DNA from 4 places in the Lysinibacillus sp. K60 genome. Region 1 is predicted to be linked to each of the others. Evidence: riboswitches for the same ligand, from Rfam matches in the RefSeq annotation. Region 1 holds a riboswitch; each other region holds the start of a gene.
The links. A riboswitch is a leader RNA that binds a small molecule or an ion and turns the genes downstream of it on or off. The one in region 1 is predicted to bind thiamine pyrophosphate.
Positions count from the first base shown of each region.

Region 2: it holds a riboswitch for thiamine pyrophosphate, as region 1 does, so the genes downstream of both, HCH28_RS20515 (ABC transporter substrate-binding protein) here and thiT (energy-coupled thiamine transporter ThiT) in region 1, are expected to answer to the same signal.
Region 3: it holds a riboswitch for thiamine pyrophosphate, as region 1 does, so the genes downstream of both, HCH28_RS13935 (phosphomethylpyrimidine synthase ThiC) here and thiT (energy-coupled thiamine transporter ThiT) in region 1, are expected to answer to the same signal.
Region 4: it holds a riboswitch for thiamine pyrophosphate, as region 1 does, so the genes downstream of both, thiM (hydroxyethylthiazole kinase) here and thiT (energy-coupled thiamine transporter ThiT) in region 1, are expected to answer to the same signal.

Region 1 covers NZ_JAASJR010000011.1:80,636-82,839, forward strand. The annotation lists gene HCH28_RS20180 (AAA family ATPase) at 1-558, shown strand, start outside; gene HCH28_RS25180 (hypothetical protein) at 589-711, opposite strand; gene HCH28_RS20185 (magnetosome magnetite crystal formation protein family) at 767-1,090, opposite strand; TPP riboswitch at 1,216-1,323, shown strand; gene thiT (energy-coupled thiamine transporter ThiT) at 1,458-2,018, shown strand; gene map (type I methionyl aminopeptidase) at 2,181-2,204, shown strand, end outside.
Region 2 covers NZ_JAASJR010000012.1:10,670-12,873, reverse strand. The annotation lists gene parC (DNA topoisomerase IV subunit A) at 1-404, shown strand, start outside; TPP riboswitch at 513-623, shown strand; gene HCH28_RS20515 (ABC transporter substrate-binding protein) at 777-1,772, shown strand; gene HCH28_RS20510 (thiamine-binding protein) at 1,774-2,064, shown strand; gene HCH28_RS20505 (ABC transporter permease) at 2,064-2,204, shown strand, end outside.
Region 3 covers NZ_JAASJR010000005.1:435,005-437,208, forward strand. The annotation lists gene HCH28_RS13930 (AEC family transporter) at 55-984, shown strand; TPP riboswitch at 1,045-1,159, shown strand; partial or broken gene HCH28_RS13935 (phosphomethylpyrimidine synthase ThiC) at 1,300-1,773, shown strand; gene HCH28_RS13940 (catalase) at 1,995-2,204, opposite strand, start outside.
Region 4 covers NZ_JAASJR010000004.1:182,464-184,667, forward strand. The annotation lists gene mbcS (acyl-CoA synthetase MbcS) at 1-852, opposite strand, end outside; TPP riboswitch at 1,043-1,140, shown strand; gene thiM (hydroxyethylthiazole kinase) at 1,225-1,992, shown strand; gene thiD (bifunctional hydroxymethylpyrimidine kinase/phosphomethylpyrimidine kinase) at 1,980-2,204, shown strand, end outside.

The sequences.
Region 1 (2,204 bases):
CTTGAACAAGAAGCAGGGCGAGTAAAGGAGCTCTATGGATTATTAAATGGACAAAACTCGAAAAAGCTATCCTTTGAGCGGTATATACAAATTAACTACTTAGATCAAATTACAGAAGCTGCCAATATACGTCTGTATCATTTATCAAACGGTCAATTCGAGCTTAGACGTTCAGATAGATTAGAAAAGCATGCGAAGCAAAGTGGCCTTGGTCTTGATGTTTATGATGCTTATACGGATCAATTACGAGATGTCAAAACTTTATCAGGTGGCGAAAAATTTAATGCTTCATTGAGCCTTGCATTGGGGATGGCAGATGTGATTCAAAGCTTCCAAGGTAATATTCATATTGAAACGATGTTTATTGATGAGGGCTTTGGCTCACTCGATGAGGAATCACTAAATAAAGCAATTGATACATTAATTGATTTACAGGATTCTGGTCGTATGATTGGCGTTATTTCTCATGTGCCTGAATTGAAATCTGCGATGCCAGCAGTTTTACACGTGGAAAAAACATTGAATGGCCATAGTCAAACCCATTTTGAAGTGAAATAAAACGAAGGCGTATAGGAATACGCCTTCGTTTTATTTTTTTCGAGTGGTGGTATTAGGTGTTGTGCCCTTTTTTGCAGCCATTACTTTTTTTACGATAGGAATAACAATAGGTGCTAACTTGACGGCAGTTTTTACAACGTTTGATACTTTCATCCCAAAACAGCTCCTTTTACAATTACTACTACCTGTTTCACTTAAAAATAAAACATTAACGGATAACACGAACAGCCTGAATTATATTCCAAATCACAATACCTAGTGAGACGAGAGCATAGATGGCGAATGAAGCAAACCAAATAATCATCACCGTCTTGTTATTGGAGGTTGGATCTAAACTAAATGTAGAAAAAACAAAGACAATAAAGAATAGAATGCCAAAAACAAAAGGTATTAAATGAGAGACAAGTGCACGAATCGAATGGCTTTTTACATCACTGTCTTTTGTCACAAAATATACAATTAATGGAACGATAAAAGGGGCGAAGAAAATACTAAGATAACTAAAGGCAGCTAAAATTTTTTGATTCTCCATAGTTGTACCTCCTTTTTAAATATTTACGCATGAAAAACAGCAAAGTTTCAAAAAAATGATGTATGGAAGGTTGTAATCCTTCAATCCTTTGCGTACAATGAGATTGTTCAAATAAATTCAGATGTAACGACCACAAGGGGAGCTGATGATGTCAGCTGAGACTGGGCACGTAATGCCTTGACTCTTCGAACCTGTAAGTTAACGCTTGCGTAGGGATGTGGATAGAAACCGACACTTGTACGATGTGAGGCTCTGTCCTGACATCGTTTTTTCGTCCTTAAAGGAAAAAAGGTGTCAGAAAGAGACATATCAGCGCTTTTCTATTCCTGCTCTTGTATCCTACATCGGAACAAAGGAGAGAATATGTATGGACAAAAAAAGACTATTAATGCTAGTGGAGATTGCGATTTTTGCAGCGATTGGTCTCGTACTGGATCAGGTTTCCTTTAAAGTATGGGCACAAGGCGGCTCAGTTAGTCTTGTTATGGTACCAATTATGTTAATAGCATTTCGCTGGGGCTTAGTAGCTGGGCTAACAACTGGATTACTCGTAGGTGTAATGCAAACCATGTTTGGTGCTACGATTGTGTACTGGCTACAAGGATTCTTGGATTATGGAGTTGCTTTTACAGTTGTAGGATTAGCGGCGGTTGTTCGTGGACCAGTGTTAGACGCTGCTAAACATATGAACAAAACAAAAATGGCACTTTATATAATCATAGGTACCGTTTTCGCAGGCTTCTTACGATACACAGCACATACAATTGCTGGTGCTGTATTTTTTGCCGAATATGCCGGTGACCAAAATGCATGGATCTATTCCATCATCTACAATGGTACATATATGCTACCAGCAACCATTTTAACGGCAATCGTTGGTGTTCTTTTATTCACAGCCGCTCCACAATTAATGCAAAGAAAAGCTTAATGCAAGTCCCTTCACATGAGTGGAGGGGCTTTTTTATCGTGAATAGCTCTTTTAGCACTTTGCAAAGTAGGAAAGCATACAATATTTAAAGCGTTTATCGTTATACGCATAAAAAGTTATGTTATATTAAAGAATAGATATTAGATGAAAGGGACGTTATACATGATTGTAAAAACGCAAGAAGAG
Region 2 (2,204 bases), on a different contig from region 1:
TGAAAACAGGCGGTGTGAAAGGGATCACACTAAAAGATGGAGAAGCCTTAGTTGGCGTCAATGTATTACAGCCTGATGTTACCCAATATGTAGTGATTGTGACACAGCGTGGGGCCGTGAAGAAAATGAATGTCGCTGAAGTTGAAGTAGCAGGTCGTGCAAAACGTGGACTAAAAGTATTAACAGAGTTAAAAGCAAACCCTCACCGAATTGTGGCAGTTGTTCAAGCAACAGACGGGGAGCAGGTTGTGATTGAAACTGAAAAAGGTGTTCAAGAGGTGATTGACGTGCAAGCATTGTCTCGTGCGGATCGCCATTCCAACGGTTCATTTAAAGTAGATATTGCAACAGATGGGGCAATCTCTCATGTTGTCACAGCCAAAAAAGAACAGAAACCAAGCTAAAAGAATGCCCAGTCTCTTAGGAGTGCTGGGCTTTAAGCTCATTTCAAAAATAGCACCTTGTCATTTAAGTGAAACTATGGGTATAATAATCATCGAAAAGTTCATAGCGAAAGAATGTAGGGGGGCTAGTAATTGCTAGCTGAGATTGTGTCCGATAGACGCTGACCCTTTGAACCTGATTTGGCTCGTACCAGCGTAGGGAACATCTATTCAAAAAAGCAAAGTTTTGAAGATTGATTGCGATACGTCTGGGAGGAATCCTAGGCGTTTTTTTATGTTTCAAGCAACAGCTTGCCAACATTGTATACGCTTTCTTCTGGTGACAACATTCATTCATGAACACTTTCATATTACAAACTGGGAGGCTTTCGCATGAAAAAATGGTTATTTATTCTAATGGTAGCACTATTAACATTAGCAGGCTGTAGTGACAAGGAGGATAAGCAGGCTGCTGACAAGCTGAAAAAGGTGTCTGTGGTACTGGATTGGACGCCGAATACAAATCATACAGGACTATATGTTGCAAAAAAACTCGGTTATTTTGAGGAACAGGGCTTAGATGTTGATATTATTATGCCTGGTGAGGCGGGTGCAGATCAGCTTGTTGCTTCTGGAAAGGCGGATTTTGGCGTGAGCTATCAGGAAGGCATAACACAGGCACGAGTACAGAATGTGCCGCTGGTCTCAATCGCAGCAATTATACAGCATAATACATCTGGCTTTGCTTCTATTGCTTCAAAGGGCATTACATCGCCGAAGGATTTTGAAGGTAAAACCTATGGTGGTTGGGGTGCGCCATTAGAGCAAGCCGTCTTACAATCACTAATGCAAAAAGAAAAGGCAGATATTAATAAGCTAGATATTGTCAATGCAGGGGATTTAGATTTCTTCACAATGATGGAAAAAGACATTGATTTTGCTTGGATTTATTATGCATGGACTGGTATTGAGGCTGAGCTGCGTGGGGAAAAGATTAATATGCTATATCTTACAGATTATAGTGATCAATTAGATTATTATACGCCCGTTTTAGCTACAAATGAAAAAATGATACAGGACAACCCCGATGTAGTCAAAGCCTTTGTGGCAGCGGCAGCGAAGGGCTATGAATACGCAAGTGAAAACCCAAGTGAAGCGGCGGATATTTTAATCGAAGCGGCCCCTGATTTAGATAAAGCGTTAGTGCATAAAAGTCAGGAATGGCTGGCTGATAAATACCAGGATGATGCCAAGCAATGGGGAGAGCAAAAGCTTTCTGTGTGGGAAAATTATGCGAAATGGATGTCTAGCAATCAAGTACTAGAGGGCGAATTTGATGCGAAAAAAGCCTTTACTAATGAGTTCTTACCTAAAAAGGAGGGCAAATAAGATGGCAAATTCATTAATCAGTGTACAAATCATTCCGAAGACAGAGAAATATGAAGATGTGATACCGTATGTAGATGCAGCAATTGCGGTGATCGATGCTTCTGGGGTGAAATATGAGGTTCATCCATTGGAAACAACGATGGAGGGTGAGCTTTCAACATTGCTCCAAATCATTGAAAAAATGAATGAGAAGATGATCGAGCTTGGTGCCATCAATGTCATTACACAAGTGAAAATTTTATATCAGCCAACGGGGATTACGATGGATACATTAACGGAGAAATATCAGTAATGAAACATGCATTACACAAGGGAAGGACGATAATTTTTATCGCCTTCCTCTTATTCATATGGGAACTAATCGTGCGGTTCGCTGAAGTTCCTCATTGGTTATTACCCGCACCCAGTAGTATTTTGTCGGAGTCCATCCAG
Region 3 (2,204 bases), on a different contig from region 1:
ATTGACCTAGAAGGAATTCAACACTACTATTAACACTGGAAGGGGGACATTGATATGATGTATCTCGGAATGATTTTCTTTCAAATTGTTGTTCCTATTTTAGTGTTACTTGTAATAGGCGCTATCCTACAAAAGAAATTTCGCTTTAATTTAAAAGCATTGTCTCAGCTTATTACATATTGCTTTATGCCGGCAGCTGTTTTTGTAAATTTATATGAAACACATGTGGAGTTATCGGTACTGGGAGAGGTCGGATTATTTATTATACTCTTTATAGGTAGTCAAATGTTACTCAGTCATTTTATGGCAAAAGGGCTAGGTTTAGCTAGAACAGAGGCAGCTGTCTTTAAAAATAGTGTGGTGCTTATTAACTCTGGCAATTACGGTATTCCAGTTGCTCAAATGATATTTGCCACGCAACCTATTGGAGTAGCCATTCAGGTCATGCTCGTAATCTTTCAAAATATGACTACGTATACATATGGATTATACAATTTAATTTCTTCTACAAAGTCGGGTATGACAATCATCAAGGATTTCTTTAAAATGCCTATTATTCATGCGCTGATTATAGGTGCCGCTATGAACTATTTTGGTATCGGTATTCCACAGTTTATCAAAATACCAGTAGAACATGTGGCAGATGGATTTATTGCTGTGGCCTTAATTACTTTAGGTGCGCAATTATCACAACTAGAGATGAAATCAATGTTTAATAAAACCGTCATTATCAGCTGTTTTACGCGATTAATTATTGGACCATCTGTTGCATTAGCCATTATTTATATATTGGGATTAGATGGAGTCGTCGCACAATCACTGTTTATAGCTAGTGCCTTTCCAACATCCCGTAATAGTTCTAGTCTAGCATTGGAATATGATGTAGAATCAGCAACAGCCGCGCAAGCTGTTTTATTTTCTACCATTGTAAGCTGTATAACTGTAACCATTGTGATCTATTTTGCGGAAGTATTATTTACCTAGTAAGATAAAAAATAACTTCCATCTCTTAGTATTATCTGCTACACTAGCATCAAACTAAATAGTATTAACTAGGGGAGTCTGATGAGTCAGGCTGAGAGGGAAACGCTACGAAGTTTCTTGACCCTTTGGACCTGATCTGGCTCATACCAGCGTGGGAAAGTTAAGAAGCTATTGCAGAGTATGCAATCAATAGACCTTTACATTCGTGGCCGGATCCAAATAATTATTTTGGATTCGGCCTTTATTTTTTGGATTGTTGGGGTGAGCTAGAATCGGTCCTTATATCAAAATAAATTTAAGGGAGAGAAGTAGCTCATGTCAGCAATTAGTGAAAAGAATATTACCATTATGTCTAGCTTTGAAGGAAGCAAAAAAGTATATGTGGAAGGATCACGCCCAGATATTCTAGTACCTATGCGAGAAATTGCATTAAGTCCGACAACAGGCAGTTTTGGAAATGAAGAAAATGCTCCTATTCGAGTATATGATACGAGTGGGCCCTATACAGATCCAGCCTACCAAGTAGATATTACGAAAGGTTTACCTGCCTTACGAAATGCATGGATTCAAGAGCGAGGGGATGTAGAAGCATATGAGGGACGCTCCATTAAACCGGAGGATAATGGCTTTCGTCATGTTGATGACCCGCGTATTCAAGAAAATGTCTTCCCTGAGTTGACGAGAAAGCCTTTGCGTGCTAAAAAAGGTAAAAATGTGACACAGCTTCACTATGCACGAAGGGGGATTATAACGCCTGAAATGGAGTTTGTAGCGATTCGTGAAAATATGAATGAAAGATAAGGATTTGAATACGACTGAAGCGATCCATCAAGGTATGAAGGAAAAGGCAGAGGAGTTTAAAAAAGCAGGCAGTCGAATTTACCAATAATGAAAGAAAAGGCTTATGTCAAAAAATAGACATAGGCCTTTTTTAATCAAAAAACTCCATGTGAATAGTGGATTCACATGGAGTAAAAGTTGGATTTGGATATCAATAATAAAGTGGAATATTAAACGTTTGTTGGTTGTTTTACATATGGGTTTGTAAGGTCCATACCTTCTAATGAAAGACCCATCGCTTTTGCGACACCTTCACCATATGCTGGGTCAGCTAGATAGCAGTGAAGAATGTGACGGCGTTTGATGAATTCTTCAACAGAAGCCATATCATTCGCTGTATTTTCAAATAGACGTTGTTGCTCTTCCACCGTCAATAGACG
Region 4 (2,204 bases), on a different contig from region 1:
CTCATGTAAATTATCAAGCGCTGCCATAAAACGATATTCAGTTGGTGTACAGCATAGTACATTGATTTTGAATCTCTGAAGCAATGCTAAATAAGAAGATGCTTCAAATTTACCTTTGTAGACAAATGCAGTAGCACCACTGCCTAAAGTAGCCAGAAACGGACTCCATATCCATTTTTGCCAGCCTGGTGCTGCAGTCGCCCAAACAATATCATTTTCTTGTACACCCAACCAATGTGGTGCTGTTGTTCGTAAATGAGCATAGCCCCAACTATGAGTATGCACTGCTGCTTTTGGATTTCCTGTTGTTCCACTTGTATAGGCTAAAAATGCATTGTCTGTGCTTTTTGTTGGGATAGGATTTATGTAGGTTGTAGATTGATTATACATTTTTTCAAGTATGTTCTGCCAAGGTTTATGTGCATTCCCTATGACAAATTGTTGGATGTCTTGTAAATTCCCCACTTTATCGAACTGTTCAATATAGGGTTCAAATGCAATAACCGCTTTAGCATTTGCATGACGAATTCGATACTCAATATCCTTTGTTCTTAACATTTCAGAACTTGGAATAATAGTTAAACCTGCTTTTAATGCAGCAATATACACAATATATGCTTCCACTGAACGGGGTACCATCACTAAAATGACATCACCTTTCTTTAAACCTTGCTTGGTGAATACATGTGCTGCTTGATTCGCTTTTTCCAATAAATGTGCATATGTAATACATTGGATGTCTTGGTTTTCTTCATAAATGATTAAAGCATTTTTGGTTGCATCCTGAGCATATTTTTCAATTTCCTCTACTATGTTATACCATTCTGGTGCAACTAAATCTTGTCTTTTCATGGCAATTGCCCCCTTTTGTTATGACACATTATAAAACTCTTTTTTCAGCATTTTCAATGGTTTGTGTTTAATTTCGGTAAAGTCATGACAACTATCATACTCTCCTATATGGCATCGGTCACATTTTATCTATAGGAAAACTTGCTATTGAATACAAATGAAAAGTATGGTACATTTTGGTCAACTAAAAGCAAGATTGCAGGGGGACTCGCAAGAGTTGAGAAGGTAAAACCTGACCCTTTGAACCTGTTAGTTAATACTGACGTAGGGAGCAATAAACATCTTTTTTCAGATGAAAGGCTCTTTTCGTGCATTTTTACACAAAAAGAGCCTTTTTTGCATGCTTACGTCCATCCCTTAAGGAGGACTACAATGATTTTTCAAACAATTCGTCAACAACAACCACTTATCCATTGTATTACCAATTATGTAGTGGCAAATTTTCAAGCAAATGGTTTATTAGCGATAGGTGCTTCACCAGTAATGACCGATGACTGCCAAGAGGTAGAGGAGATGGTAGCCATTGCTCAAGCATTATTAATTAATATTGGAACACTTAATAATCGCACAAAAAGTGCCATGTTATTAGCAGGTGAAAAAGCCAATATACTTGATATTCCTGTTGTTTTAGATCCTGTCGGAGTTGGAGCCACAACTTACCGTAAGGAAACCGTAAAATATTTACTTGAAAACATACAATTTGCCGTTATTCGCTGTAATCTCGGCGAGCTAGCAGCAATAGCTGGTGTAAATTGGCAACAAAAAGGTGTCAATAGTGGTCATGGCACTATCGCTATGGAAGCAGAAGCCGTATCATTGGCTCAACGCTATCAATGCATTGTTATTGTCACAGGAGAACGCGATTTTATAACTGATGGCAAGCATAGTCAATGGATCGCTGGTGGTCATCCACAAATGACGGAAGTAACGGGTACAGGTTGTTTACTTAGTGCAATTTGTGGCGCAGCCTATAGTGTAAGCCATAACCCTTACCAACAATTAATAGAAACACTTACTTACTATAAAAAAGCAGGTGTACTGGCATCAGCATTTACTGCAGACATTGGTGATTTTCAAATAGCCTTACTCAATGCTATACATCGCTTATCAAAGGATGGTGTAGCTTCATGCATATTGTAACAACAATCGCTGGCTCAGATAGTGGTGGTGGCGCGGGTATACAGGCTGATTTAAAAACATTTCAGGAATTAGAAGTGTTTGGTACTTCTGTGATTACTGCTTTAACTGCTCAAAATACTTTGGGTGTAACAGGTGTTTGCCCAATTGACGTTTCCTTTATAAAAAAACAATTCGAGGCCTTGGTAGAAGATTTTCCAATCGCTGCGATTAAA